Regions from separate parts of the Shewanella sp. Isolate8 genome, predicted to be linked through region 3. Evidence: predicted binding sites of a transcription regulator. Region 3 holds the regulator's gene; each other region holds the start of a gene.

Region 1 (4,952 bases), on a different contig from region 3:
GATAGACGATGACGTGATGGGCGTAGTAATCGCCGAAGAGACCACCCACGGCATCCGCACCCTGCGTAACAAGGCGCTGGAGAAACTGTTCAACGTCATCTTGACCATTATGAGCATGGGCACCCTGGCCCTCTTCTTCTTCGCCTCCAGCATCTCCAGCCGTATTCGTAAGCTAAGAGACGATGCCGAACAGGCCATCGACAGCCAAGGCAGGATCAGAAAGGCGATCGTCGGCTCCAAGGTGCGCGATGAAATCGGCGATCTTAGCCGCAGCTTTGCCAGCATAGTCGGGCGCCTGAGCCAATATACCCACTATCTGGAGAATATGTCTTCACGCCTGGGCCATGAGCTGCGAACCCCTGTGGCCGTGGTACGCTCGTCGCTTGAGCACCTCAACAGCCAGGATCTGCCGCCCCAGCATCAAAAGTATGTGGACAGAGCCCACGAAGGGGTGAGCCGACTCAACATGATCCTCAACAACATGAGCGAAGCCACCCGCCTCGAAGAGGCACTGACCGACGCCGAGGTGGACAACTTCCCCCTCTCCAAGGTGATCTCAGGTTGTATGCAGGGTTATCAGATGACCTACGCCAATCAGGTATTTGAGCTGGAGATCGACAAGGAGCCCATGACCATGCGCGGGGTGCCCGAGTATATCGCCCAGCTGATGGACAAGCTGATCGCCAACGCCATCGAGTTCAGTCAGAGTGATACGCCGATTAAGGTGTCGCTCAAGGCAAAGGGCCGTCAGGCGCTACTGAGCGTGAGTAACCTGGGGCCTTCGCTACCCGCCAACATGGGCGAGCAGATCTTCGAGTCCATGGTATCTGTGCGCGCGCAGAAGGCGCAGGACAAGCCTCACCTGGGACTCGGCCTCTATATCGCCCGCTTGATCACAGATTTTCATAAGGGCAGCATACGCGCAGAGAACCTGATGCAGGATGGTCAGGCCGTCGGGGTGGTTATCCATGTCCGTCTGCCGCTGGAGGCCTAATAAGGGTTCAGGACTAATAAGGCTCGGGAAAAGCGGAAACGACTCCAATAAATCTCACTTTCATTTAGACGTATAGATGTTAAGATGGCTACACTTAGTTGCCAACACGAGAGTATGGGATGAAAAGAGAAACCAAAATAGTCAGCGTCGGCCGCGACAAGAAATGGAGCAAGGGGGTGATCAACCCGCCTGTGTTTCGCGCCTCCACCGTGGTGTTCGACACCATAGAAGAGATGCGCCACGCCACCAAGAACCGCGCCAACGGCGAGATGTTCTATGGTCGCCGCGGTACCCCTACCCACTTCGCCTTTCAGGCGGCGATTGCCGAACTCGAAGGTGGCGTCGGCACAGCCCTCTATCCCTCTGGCTCGGCGGCCATCTCTGGTGCCCTGCTCTCCTTCCTCAAGGCGGGCGATCATCTCTTGATGGTCGACACCGCCTATGAACCCACGCGGGATCTGTGCGACAAGCTACTCAAGGGCTTCGGCATAGAAACGACTTACTATGATCCCCTCATAGGTGATGGCATTGAGGCGCTTATCCGCCCCAACACCAAGGTGCTGTTTCTCGAGTCTCCAGGCTCCATCACACTGGAGGTGCAGGATGTGCCGACCCTGAGCGCCATCGCCCATAAACATAATATGGTGGTGATGCTGGACAACACCTGGGCATCGCCAATCAATTGTCGTCCCTTCGAGCTGGGCGTCGATATCTCGATTCAGGCGGCGACCAAATATATCGTCGGTCACTCGGATGTGATGCTGGGCACGGCCACCGCCAACCAGGCCCATTGGGACCAACTGAGGGAAAACAGCTACCTGATGGGACAATGCACCTCGGCAGACGATATCTATCTCGCCAGCCGCGGCCTGCGTACCCTGGGCGTACGTATGGCCCAACATGAGAAGAATGGCCTCGAGGTCGCCAACTGGCTGGCCACACGCCCCGAGGTTGATCATCTGCGCCATCCCGCCTTCGACACCTGCCCTGGGCATGAATTTTTTGAGCGGGATTTCAGCGCCTCAAACGGCCTCTTCTCCTTCGTGCTCAAGCGCGGCAACATTAAGGCAGTCACCGCCTTCGTGGAAAACATGCAGCATTTCAAGATGGGCTTCTCCTGGGGCGGTTACGAGAGCCTGATCTTGGGCGTCTTCGGCATCGACAAGTTGCGCACCGCTACCCAGTGGGACAGCAGCAAACCATTGATTCGATTGCATGTAGGCCTGGAAAACCCTGAAGATCTCATCAAAGATCTCGAGGCAGGTTTTGCCCGCTATAATGCGGTTTTGCAAGGCACTGCCGGTGAGGGGCCATCAGCTTAGCTTGCTTAACTTGCTTAGCCCTAACCCAGCTTGATTCCATAAAAAACGCCGTCAGAGATGACGGCGTTTTTCTTCGATTAATATTGCTTGCTAATACAATTTATACCAATCACAGTAAACATGTGATCAGAAATAGCGCAGGAAAAACGCTTGAGAACAAAGCAGGATTTTTAGATAAGTAGTTATTCTACAATTAAAAATACTAATACAGTTATCGAGCGTTTTAACAAGCTAGAATGATCAATTATTTATTACGATTGGTATTAGTTAGGCGCTTGCGTCGCAGGCCTTGCTGCGGGCGCCTGCCAGGCCTGGGTGCCATAGAGCGGCACGGTCGACAGGCTGTGCTTATGGCTGCCATCTGTTTCCTTGGTGGAATAGGAGAGATAGATCAGCGTCTGATTGTCGGCGTCATAGATACGTCTCACCTTAAGCGATTTGAACAAGATGCTCAGGGAGGCCTTAAACACCACCTCACCGCCGTGACTCTTGTCTATGTTGGCAAGATCCGCTGGCAGAATAGGCCCTGTCTGGCGACAGGCTATGCCCATATCTGACGGGTCGGCAAAATCCAGGTTCGCCTCGATACGGCTGATATGACAGGTCACCCCGGAGATCTTAGGATCTTGCCTGGCCTCGATGATCACATCCTTAGTGGTAAAGACCCCTAGACTCACCTTGCCCACGTCATCGCCGCAGCCTGTTAGCAGGGTCATTGCCGCAACACCCATCATTCCAATCCAAGCTTTCATCTTCATTCCTTGTTGTCTCGTTGTTTTGTGGTCTTATTGCCTTGACGCCCTAACACCTTATTGCGTTAACCAAACACCTTCTGCGCCCAGCGCGTCAGTCCGGCGGTCACACTACCAAAATGATCGCCGACCACTATCTCAGTATCAGGATACATCTGCGCAATCTTCTGGTAAATCGCCGGGCTCTTTGCCGTACCACCGGTCACATAGATGATATCCGCTTGTGACTGGGTTAATTCGCCTTGGGCCTGCGCCATCGCCTCGGCCATCAAGGACTGAATCAGGCTCACAGGCTGGGCGATCGCATCAACGAAACCTTGCTGGTCTACCTCGGCGCTCAGCGCCGCATCGACATAATCCAGACTCGTCTGAGTGGTCGCACTGTCCGACAGGGCAATTTTGGCGCCCTCTGCGCTGCGAACCAAGCGATAGCCGAGCTGGTCACGCTGCACCTTGAGCAGGCGCGACAGCAGATCCGAGCGCTCGGCATCCTTGATCAGCTCCTCAATCATCTTACGGGTCGTCAGGCTGGCAAAATCGCGCTGGGCACTGATGTCGTTGACCGCCACCGCGTTCCAAAAGGGCTGACTGGGTACCGGCAGGCCATTAACCATCTGAGAGCCCAGTCCCAAATGGGGCATAAAGGCCTTCATGGCCAGGGCGATATCCAAATCGTTACCCCCTATGCGTTGCCCGCTGTGGCCGAGAAAATCCGCACTGCGATCGGCCTTTGCCATATGAGACGGTCCCATCTTCACCACAGAGCAGTCTGTGGTACCGCCGCCCACATCCACCACAAGTACCGTCTTATCCTGAGTCAGGCTGGCCTCGAAATCCATTCCCGCCGCCAATGGCTCAAACAGGAAACTCACCTCGATAAAGCCGGCGCGTTTAGCCGCCAGCGCCAGGATGGCTTCGGCCTGACGATTGCTCTCCTCGCCGCCTATCCCCTGGAAGTTTACCGGGCGACCGATCACCGCGTGGGTGGCACAGCCCTTGGCCCCCAGTTGTTTATCCGCTAAGGCCTTGATATGCATCATCATCAGGGTAACGATATCTTCGAACAGGGCTATTTGATCCGCTCGCAAACCTGTCGCGCCGAGGAAAGACTTGGGCGAGCGCACATAGAAGCCCTCTTCGGGCATCTCAAGATAATGGGCCACCGCCTGCTCACCGACAAACACCGCCTGTTCATCCCTGCCCAAATCCAGCGCCTGACGGGCATGGCGGGCACGGCTTAACTGGGCCGAGCGCAGCTTGGCATACTCGGCCTTTACGTCACTATGAAGCTGCTGATAGACGGCCTCGGCGATCAGCTCTCGATCGAAGGCATACAGGGTCGATACCAGGTAGTGAGAATCTCCCGCGAGAGGCAAGAGGCGTACCTGATTCCCTTCCATAATGCCGACGGCGCAGTTGGCGCTGCCATAATCGAATCCAACAAACATGCTAAGCGCTCCCGCCCATGAAAAAAGCCGAGAAAAATAACACACTCAGCATAAAAGACAAGCCGCCAAATCAAATATCCCCAAGAATTATCGCCAATGGGAAATCGTCTAAACTTAAAGGGATATTGGGAGTCGTTATGCAGTATTTAAACTTGCGTCTACTAAGTTTTATCCCCCTGCTCTTGCTGATCCTGCTGAGCCTGGAAACGGCCGTGTCTAAGGCAGAGACTGGCGCGCAGCAAAATGACTCCCCCTCAGTAGATATCACGCCCCAGGCGATCCCCCTGCTACAATTTAGCGGCGCCATAGGCCCGGCCATAGGCGAGTATCTCAGCGAAGAGATAGACCATGCCAATCGCTTGCCAAGAGACCAGAGACCGCCGCTGATCATGATAGTATTAGACACCCCGGGGGGGCTAGTCACCAGTCTGAGAAG
Region 2 (4,952 bases), 210 kb from region 3:
ACACCTTCTTTGCAGGCATAGTTCAATACGCTTTGCCTTCAATGCTCTCTCTTTCCATACACCTTTCCTTCGATACGCCTTTCCTCCAATACACAAGGGACCTGTGCTAGTTGCCACGCTTGCCGCCCAGGATAAACAGGAAGAAGAGGCTGCCTATCACAGCCGTGATGATCCCCACCGGCAGCTCCTGATAGCTGAGCAGGCAGCGCGCCAGCACATCCACCCAGATCATAAACAGGCCGCCCACCAGGGCCGTCAGCAACAGGGCGAAACGCCCCGGCAGCAATAGGCGCACCATGTGGGGCACCATCAGGCCGACGAAGCCGATGCCGCCACAGTTGGCCACCAGGACGGCGGTAATCAGCGAGCAGAGCAGCAGGCTGACGAGACGCAGGCGCTGCACCCGAATGCCCAGGGTGTGGGCGGTCTCATCCCCCGCCTGAATGGCGAGGATCTGCCGCTTAAGCAGCAGCAAGATGGCGCTCGCCGCCAACACCAGCAGCCAGGGCAGCCAGAGCATCTGCCAGCTCGCCTTAGCAAAGCTGCCCAGGCTCCAGAACAGCACAGAGGCGGCCGATTGCGGCCCGGAGAAATAGAGCATCAAGCTGGCCAGCGCGCCAAACAGGAAGGAGATCGCCACCCCGGAAAGCAACATGCGCTCTATCTGGGTGTTGAGATCCCGCCCGCACAGGGCCAGCACCATGAGCACCGCCAGACTGGCACCGATAAAGGCGCCGAGCGGCAGGCCAACACTGGCAAGAGCGCCGCCGACACCGCCCAGCAGGGTGATCACCACCACGGCCCCCAGAGATGCACCCGAGGAAATACCAAACAGATAGGGGTCGGCTAAGGGGTTGCGGGTCACCGTCTGTAACACGGCGCCCGCCAGGGCCAGGCCGAACCCGGCGATAAAGGCCAGCAAGATGCGCGGCAGACGCAGTTCTATGATGATCCTCGCGGTCACGCCGCCGGGATCGGCGCCGCTCATCTTGGCCAGCAGCAGCTCCAGCACCTTGGCAACGCCTATCTGCGCCGCGCCGAAACTCACCGCCAGCACCGGGGTCGCCAGGGTCAAGAGCCCTAGGCAGACGAAGGCCAGTTGCTGCAAGGCGCCATATCGCCCGCCCTGACTCAGACTAGCGCTCAACATGAGTCGCCTCCCTTATCTCACTAGGCTCGTCATCTCGGTGAGCTCCCGGCTGATTGTTGTGATAGCCATAGAAATAGTTGATCTGCGGGTTACCATGCTGAGGATGGGGCGCTACCTGACAGCAGACGCCGAACACCCTGGCGATCTGCGCCTCACTCAGCACCTGCTTGGGTGAACCCTGGGCCACGGCGTGCCCCTGATCCAGCAGCAAAAGCTGATCGCACAGGGCGCTGGCGAGATTGAGGTCGTGAATCGAGATCACCACAGTCACCCCCAGGGCCTTGAGCAGCTCGAGGATCTGGATCTGATAGCGGATATCCAGGTGATTGGTGGGCTCATCGAGGATCAACAGCTTAGGCTGCTGCACTATGGCGCGGGCGATCAGCGCTCGCTGCTTCTCGCCGCCGGAGAGGGAGGCGTAGGTCTGTCCGGCGCGATCCTTGAGCCCTACGGTTTCCAACGCCTGACTCACCGCCAGACGATCAGCCTTGGTCGTCAGGGAGAAGGCGGCCTTATGTGGCGTGAGCCCCAATGCCACCAGCTGGGCCGTCGTCATGTCGAAATGTTGCGGCGTGTCTTGCAGCACCACGGCCACCTCGCGGGCAAAGGCCCTGGCGCTCAGGCTGGCAATGGGCTGACCAAACAGGGTGATCTCGCCGCTGCTAGGGGTAAGGAAACGATAGAGGCAACGTAGCAGGCTGGACTTGCCGGCGCCGTTGGGGCCAATGATCCCCAGCATCTTGCCTTCTGGCAGATCCAGCTTGACCCCAGAAAGGATGGCGCGCTCGCCGCAGCGCCAGCCGAGATCCCGTACCGACAGCGCCGGGCGCGCGCAGGCGCCATCGCCGATGGCTGCACCAGCACCTGTGTCTGTACCTAAAATAGCACCGTCACTGGCGCCGTGAGACAGGAGTGATTCTGTTTGTGATGGCTGACTAGGGGCGCTCAAGGTCGCGCCCTCCGGGAAGCAGCGCCGAGGCGCCCTCGCCCTTGGGCCAGACTCGGCCCCGAGGTATTCTTCATCTATTGGCTCCCTCAAGTCACCCGCTTGAGATAGTGGTTAGAGAGTAGGCAGGTATCCTGACTCGTGGCGGCCAAAAAGTAAAACCAGTTGGCGGGCACACTCACAGTTGCGGGCACAGTTTGGGCTAGCGGCGCTCGGCCTTCCCCAATTCCCTATTAAGTCCGAGTTATCGCCTTGGCGATCTCGACACCATACTCCCGGCGCAGGCGGTCCCTGCGCCCGGTTATTATGCTAAATTTTGCCGCCGACACAAGGCCAGACTCAGTTGGCGTCATGCCAGTGCAGACGCCAGAAACTTTCTCCCGCCTTATCGCGGTAATGGCTTACCTTGACCACGCTGCCGTAATCCAGACTCAAGCGGGTATAGAAACCCACCGCGCGCTCTACCCCGAGCGCCTTGGCCATCAGATGACGAATCACCCCGCCATGGGTGATGAGCAAGAGCGCCTCGCCGCTGTGCTGGTGCACAAGTTGCTCAACCACCTCGTCGACACGCTGTTCGAACGCCTCCATGGGCTCGCCCTCGGGCAATGGATTGGCCCAAGGGTCCTGCCAGTATGCGGTGAGCTCGGCGCCATGGTCTGCATGCAGCTCAGGAATCGGCTGACCGTCCCAGCGGCCGAAGTAAACCTCCTTCAATCCGGCGTCCAGCGCCACCTTAACCTGATTCTTGCTGGTCAGATGCTCGGCAAACACGCGGCAGCGAGACAGCGGCGAGCTGATCACCCTGTCCACCGCCTCGGGCAGCTTGGCATAGGCCAACTGCATCTGGGCGAAGCCTATCTCTGTGAGAGGTTGATCGCTGTGTCCGCGAAGCAGGTTACCGCCTTCGCATTCACCGTGGCGCATCAAATAGAGTGTCGTTTGCGTCATAACTGCAGCATTAAACCTTTAAAATCTAGATGGTTAGCAGGATACTCTCTGGAAGCATCCCTTGGCAATGAAAGATAAATAAGGCCTTGAAAAACTTTCAGATTCACCCACTATCAAGGGGAGAGCCTTTTGCCATGGGAACGCGGCTTAGCCGCCATTCTTCCTCGAAGCCAAAGCAGATTTAAGCTTATACTCTTTTGACTTGCCCTGGGTATTATAAGTCGATTAGTATAGACGTCTATACGTTTATACATCCAAAATAAAAATAGCACGTCAAATCGATAGACGCGGCAGTTTAGGCAATAGGTCAGTTGAAGTAGGTGAAAGTTATGGCGACCCAATCCCCTGTTCGAAACGTAAGGCAGATTAACGACGCGATCCGCGCGCGGCTCAATAAGGAAATTTTGATCCTCGACGGCGCCATGGGCACCATGATCCAGAACCACAAGCTGGAGGAGGCCGACTTTCGCGGCGAGCGCTTCAAGCAGTGGCCCTGCGATCTCAAGGGCAACAACGACCTGCTGGTACTGACCCAGCCCGAGCTGATCAAGCAGATCCACAAGGATTACCTGCTGGCCGGCGCCGATATCATAGAGACCAACACCTTCAACGCCACCCGCGTGGCCATGGCCGACTATGAGATGCAGGAACTGTCGAAGGAGGTCAACCTCGAAGGTGCCCGCCTGGCCCGCGCCGCCTGCGATGAGGTCGCCGCCGAGACCGGCCGCGAGGTGTATGTCGCCGGGGTACTCGGCCCCACCAACCGCACCTGTTCCATCAGCCCGGATGTCAACGACCCTGGCTATCGCAACATCTATTTCGACGACTTGGTAGCGGCCTACCTGGAATCGACCCAGGCTCTTATCGAGGGCGGCGCCGACATCATCATGGTGGAGACCATCTTCGATACCCTCAACGCCAAGGCGGCGCTGTTTGCCATCGAGACATTGTTCGACCAGCTGGGCCAGCGCCTGCCGGTGATGATCTCGGGCACCATTACCGATGCGTCGGGCCGTACCCTGACGGGCCAGACCACAGAGGCCTTCTACAACTCGCTGCGCCATGTGAAGCCGCTCTCTATCGGCCTCAACTGCGCCCTGGGGCCACAGGAGCTGCGCCCCTATGTGGAGGAGCTATCGAAGATCGCCGAGTGTTATGTGTCGGCCCACCCCAACGCCGGGCTGCCCAACGAGTTTGGCGGCTATGACGAGACCCCGGAGCAGATGGCCGAGGTGATCGGCCCCTGGGCCCAGGAAGGCCTGCTCAACATCATAGGCGGCTGTTGCGGCACCACGCCGGAACATATCAAGGCGATCCGCACCGCCGTCATCAAACATAGCGCCCGTCAATTGCCCGATCTGCCGGTAGCCTGCCGCCTGTCGGGCCTTGAGCCGCTGACCATAGACGCCGACTCCCTGTTTGTGAACGTGGGTGAGCGTACCAATGTCACCGGCTCGGCCAAGTTTCTCAGGCTTATCAAGACGGGCGAATATGAAGAGGCGCTGTCGGTCGCTCGGGATCAGGTGGAGAACGGCGCCCAGATCATCGACATCAACATGGATGAAGGCATGCTGGACGGCGTCGAGGTGATGCAGAAGTTCCTCAACCTTATCGCCTCCGAGCCGGACATCAGCCGGGTACCCATCATGATCGACTCCTCCAAGTGGGAGGTGATCGAAGCCGGGCTCAAGTGCATCCAGGGCAAGGGCGTGGTCAACTCCATCTCCCTCAAGGAGGGTGAAGAGAAGTTTATCGAGCAGGCAACCCTGGTTAAGCGCTACGGCGCCGCAGCCATCATCATGGCCTTCGACGAAGTTGGCCAGGCCGATACCATGGCGCGCAAGATAGAGATCTGTACCCGCGCCTATAGGGTATTGGTGGATAAGGTAGGCTTCCCGCCGGAAG
Region 3 (4,952 bases):
AGACGCTCTTGAGGGTGGGCCTCAAGCAGGGCCTGTACCTTTTGGCGCGACTCGCCGATTCGGATCTGCGGCACGGCACCTTCGTCGGCCACCAACAGGGTTCGGGCATCCACATCAAGCGCCGCCACGCCAGACTCACGCAGCAACGCCGCCAGCAGACGTGAAGACCAGCGCTCGCCGAAACTCACCACCTGGTTACGTTGATAATCGTTAAGTTCATCGAGTGATAACAGGCTGCTAAGCTGCGACTTGTCGGTGGCCAGGCGCTCTCTCAGGCTACGGGCCTGCTCGTTGGAGAGCAGTTGCTCGATCAGATTCTGCTGGTAACTCACCAGCACCTGTAACTCTTCCTGCCACAGCTGATCTGTGTCGCACAGCTCCAGCAAACGATATAGGAAATTGGTACTCTTGCCCGCGGCCGACACCACGATAAGATCATCGCTGTGGCCATGGGTCAGTAAAATGTGGGCGACGCGGCGGTAACAATCTGCATCCGCTAAACTAGAACCACCAAACTTATGCAAATGACATCGTGTCATTATCTGCTCCTCAAACCCTTTAACTACTTACCGCGATAGCCGCTTCTAAACCCGCAAGAATATCTGCCACCAGATCCTCGCCATCTTCAATGCCCACTGACAAACGGATCAGGGTATCTTTAACGCCCGCCTCGCGGCGCGCCTCTGGGTCCATGGCTCTATGGGTCATGGTCGCGGGCACCGCCACCAGACTCTCTACGCCTCCCAGACTCTCGGCTACCGAGAAGTATTGTAACGCATCTAAAAAGGCAACGAGTGCCGATTCGCCACCTTTTAGCTCAAAACTCAGCATAGCGCCGAAGCCCTTCTGCTGTCTGGCCGCAATTTCATGGCCAGGATGCTCGGCAAGCCCCGGATAATACACTTTTTCCACCGCCTTGTGGTCACAAAGCAGTGCCAATACCTTCTGAGCGTTGGCTTGGTGTTCACGAATGCGCACCGCCAGGGTTCTCAGCCCCCTCAGAGTCAGGTAACTGTCGAAGGCCGACCCGGTGAGACCTAGGGTGTTCGACCACCAGTGCAGTAGCTCACCCACCTCAGGGTCTTTCGCCACCACGGCGCCGCCCACCACATCGCTATGGCCATTGATATATTTAGTGGTCGAGTGCACCACAATGTCGGCCCCCAGCAGCAGTGGCTGTTGTAAAACGGGAGAGAGGAAGGTGTTGTCCACCACCACCTGAGCGTCCACCTTGTGGCTCGCCTGGGCGATGGCCTGAATATCCACCACTCTCAGCAGCGGGTTAGAGGGGGTCTCCAGCCACACCATCTTAGGAGACTGGGTCAGTGCCTGCTCAAGCGCACGCTCGTCGGTTTGATCCACCACCAGGAGCCTAAAGGCACCCTTCTTGGCCAAATTGGTGAAGAGTCGATAGCTGCCGCCATAGCAATCGTGAGGCACCACCAGTAGATCCTCCGGCCCTAGCAGGCTGGTCACTAGGGTGATGGCCGCCATGCCGGTGCAGGTCACCACGCCAGTCGCCCCCTGCTCCAGTTCGGCAATCGCCTCCCCCAGAATAGAACGGGTCGGGTTGCCGGAACGGCTGTAATCGAAATCCCGCGGCTGCTGATGCCCTTCAAACGAGTAGTTTGTCGACAGATAGATAGGCGGCACCACGGCACCGTGCTGAGTGTCTGACTCTATGCCTCGTCGTACGGCGGCGGTGGCTAGTTTACGCGCTGTCATCTTCAACTCCTCAATATGGATCTGGGCAGGCATCTTAGACTAAAGAGATGTCTGGACGTCTAAATGTACCTAAGCCGGTAGTGAGCGTCAACAACTTTTAGACGTTTAGACGTCCAAACATTTAGAAATCTATTTGCATTTACCAAAAATTCGAGGCAATAATTTGACTGTAATTTGTAAGGGTTTAAAATCTGCACCGAATTTTAGAATTTACAGGTGAGTCAATGACTGAGTGGAATGGCGATTATATCAGCCCCTATGCTGAACATGGTAAGAAGAATGAGCAGGTAAAGAAGATCACTGTCTCTATTCCTCTAAAGGTGCTTAAGGTGTTAACCGATGAGCGCACTCGGCGCCAGGTCAACAACTTGCGTCACGCCACCAATAGCGAACTGCTATGCGAGGCTTTCCTGCACGCCTACACTGGCCAGCCACTTCCCCAAGACGATGACCTGTCTAAAGACAAACCCGATAGCATCCCAGCCGAAGTCAAACGCCTGATGACAGAGATGGGCATAGAGTGGGAAGAGATGGAATAGTCCACTCATACACGAATCGACAGAGGGATCGCTTAGCGATCCCTCTTTAGTTTTCAACTTTTATCTGGAACACCCCAGTGCCTGCACTTCCACTCGATCCCCATATTCTGGCGCTTGCCTCACTGATAGTCTTCGTCGGCGCCCTCACCCAGAGCCTAATCGGCTTTGGTATGGCGGTAGTTGCCGCGCCCCTGCTCTATCTTATCGAGCCGTCACTGGTGCCGGCCCCCGTGATCCTGATGGGCTTCTCTATCGCTATGCTGACCCTGCTGCGCGAGCGTGGCGCCCTGGAATTCAACGGCCTACAGTATGCCTTGCTGGGACGCATCCCCGGCGGCTTCATCGGTGCAGGCCTGCTATTGGTCGCGCCTCAAGCCGTGCTGGGAATGACCATCGCCATCATCGTGGCCATCGCCGTACTGCTCAGCCTGCTGCGGCTCAACCTGGTGGTTAACCGTCGCAGCCTGTTTATCGCCGGGGTGATCTCCGGCATCTTCGGCAACATCGCCGCCATCGGCGGACCGCCGCTGGCCATACTGCTCTCGGGCAAAGATGCTAAGCAGTTTCGCGCGGCCCTATCGGCCTTCTTCATCTTCAGCTCTACTATCGCTATAGTGATTCTGGGACTCACAGGTCTGCTGACCCTGCATCACTTCTACTGCTCGGCGCTGCTGCTTCCCTCAGTGCTGCTCGGTTACCTGGTGGCCAATCGCCTGGTGGGGCGCATAGACAAGAACAAGACCCGCCTCATGACCCTGGTGCTCTGTAGTCTGAGCGCCATCCTGCTGGCCGCCAAGTCCTCAAGCGCCCTGCTGTAACTCCTCTAGGATAAAGAGAAGGCCGACATTACAGCCGGCCTTCTTGTTTCAGCTAAAAAACCTATCCCTAGAAATGATAGGAGGTCTGAATCACCCCGCCCACGGCGTCATCTGTGCCCACCAGACCGGTGAGATCCAGATTAAAGGAGCGGCCTATGGTAAAGCCTGTGCCCAGGGTATAGAGGTTGCTGCTGGTATCTTTCATATCGTGGCGATAGCCGACACGCAATGCCAGCCAATCGGTCGCCCGCATCTCGCCGCCCAGACGCCAGTATTGAGTTTCACCTATCTCATCGAAACGTTTATGACTATTGAGATCCACATCTGTGGTCAGGCTGAAATTGTCCCAGTCATAGGCAACACCTAAGGTATATAAGGCCTCGACCCGATAGGTAAACTGACGTCCCAAAGCCTCCACGGTATCAACTTTCTGACTCACCAGATTGCGGCCAGACAAGCCCAGAGTCATACCATCCATGGGCTGAATGGCAACGCCAATATCCAAGTTTGCCACGGTATCATCGTTGCGATACTTACTGTCATCAAAATCATCGGCATCGAAGTTGTTGGCACTCACCACATAGTTATAGGTATCGATACGCTGCAGCTTGGGGGAAATACCGACGGCCACCGGCATGTTCACAATCGACAGCGGGAAGCTCAAGGCGACCCCGATCTCTGAAATAGCCCCGGCAACCACGGCTCCTTGAGAGTCGAGATCCGTCACCTGGGGCGGGTTGTTGGGATCCAAATCGGTCAGGGTATCGATATCACTCTCCTCGATCACCGCCACACTCACCGCATCGATATAGGTCTTATAAAAAATAGACATGGGCATACGCTTGGTTGGCAAGACAACAGAAAACCCCAGGCCCACGCTGGCATAGGCATTTTCACCATCGAGGGATCTAAGATCGGCAACCAGCATGTCGCGATAATTGGTAATGCCCGCCACATCACTGGCATTGATGGCCGCCTCTAGGCCGTCATAGGAGTCCTGCAGGGCATCGAACTTGTCGGTCAGGTTATCGACATCTGCCACCTCGGCACCGAGCACGGGCAACATCACCGCGCCGCCGGAATACTTGGGCGCATGAATGGCTAATAAGGCGGGGTTGATAAAGGCGGCACCTTCACGGTTAGAGGCTGCCACCCCGGTTCCGCCCATGGCATCACTGCGAGCCTCGTTGTAGAGAGAAGCGGCAGACGCCAGAGAGGCACTACCAGACAATAACACCGCGATGACCAAGCTAAGGTATTTCATCTTATTCACCCTGTTCATTATTTTTGTTCTCGCTCAGGAAGCTACCCGAGTCGTCTTTAAAGATAGACTAAGACGACAAAAAAGTGCTCTCCAAACCCGAGGTTTAAACACTTTTTTTCAAATTATTTAGTCGCCCCTACCCACACATATAAATCCTGTCGATTCGGTAGGCGCCCCTCCCCCCTAATTCGGCGCCTATGCAATACAAACACAGCCAAGAATACCCATTTAGAGATAACTTAAGTAATAAAGTGTGATCTAACTAGGTACTTTTATAGCGATTACAGGAACACCGCACGCCAATCGCAAGAACATGAAATTATTAAATTTCAACATATTACAAAACATTCATTAGATTTATATCCATGATATTTTTATCAATTAGATTTTTTTCATGAAAGTGATCAACATCAAGTTTACAACTACTCCCTTTTGGTAAATTTTCCAACAAGAAACAAGCATTTTGTTTCAGGTTAATAAATCGCTCAGAGTAGCGATTAAGGAAAATGATGATGAAAAACGTTGCCAAAATAGCTACATGCTTACTCCTCGCCCTCACAGTTGGCGGACAAGCCTACGCCGTCGACGGTGGTAACCCTAAGAAAG

What was found. The regulator MetJ, encoded in region 3, represses methionine synthesis genes. The targets are predictions, from matches to a motif close to TAGACGTCTAGACGTCTA.
Region 1: L1D43_RS06550 (cystathionine beta-lyase) is a predicted target of MetJ. The motif match lies at 1,060-1,077, and genes of this name have one in related genera.
Region 2: metH (methionine synthase) is a predicted target of MetJ. The motif match lies at 3,279-3,296, and genes of this name have one in related genera.

Annotation. Positions count from the first base shown of each region.
Region 1 is NZ_JAKEVI010000001.1:1,471,622-1,476,573, reverse strand. It holds gene pdsS (proteobacterial dedicated sortase system histidine kinase) at 1-994, shown strand, start outside; gene L1D43_RS06550 (cystathionine beta-lyase) at 1,114-2,316, shown strand; gene L1D43_RS06545 (CreA family protein) at 2,580-3,074, opposite strand; gene yegD (molecular chaperone) at 3,134-4,516, opposite strand; gene L1D43_RS06535 (nodulation protein NfeD) at 4,654-4,952, shown strand, end outside.
Region 2 is NZ_JAKEVI010000003.1:268,441-273,392, forward strand. It holds gene L1D43_RS13670 (iron ABC transporter permease) at 107-1,150, opposite strand; gene L1D43_RS13675 (ABC transporter ATP-binding protein) at 1,137-2,099, opposite strand; cobalamin riboswitch at 2,203-2,383, opposite strand; gene L1D43_RS13680 (histidine phosphatase family protein) at 2,436-3,047, opposite strand; gene metH (methionine synthase) at 3,377-4,952, shown strand, end outside.
Region 3 is NZ_JAKEVI010000003.1:483,079-488,030, forward strand. It holds gene L1D43_RS14615 (bifunctional aspartate kinase/homoserine dehydrogenase II) at 1-539, opposite strand, end outside; gene metB (cystathionine gamma-synthase) at 559-1,725, opposite strand; gene metJ (met regulon transcriptional regulator MetJ) at 1,950-2,264, shown strand; gene L1D43_RS14630 (sulfite exporter TauE/SafE family protein) at 2,342-3,082, shown strand; gene L1D43_RS14635 (conjugal transfer protein TraF) at 3,150-4,346, opposite strand; gene L1D43_RS14640 (cytochrome c) at 4,856-4,952, shown strand, end outside.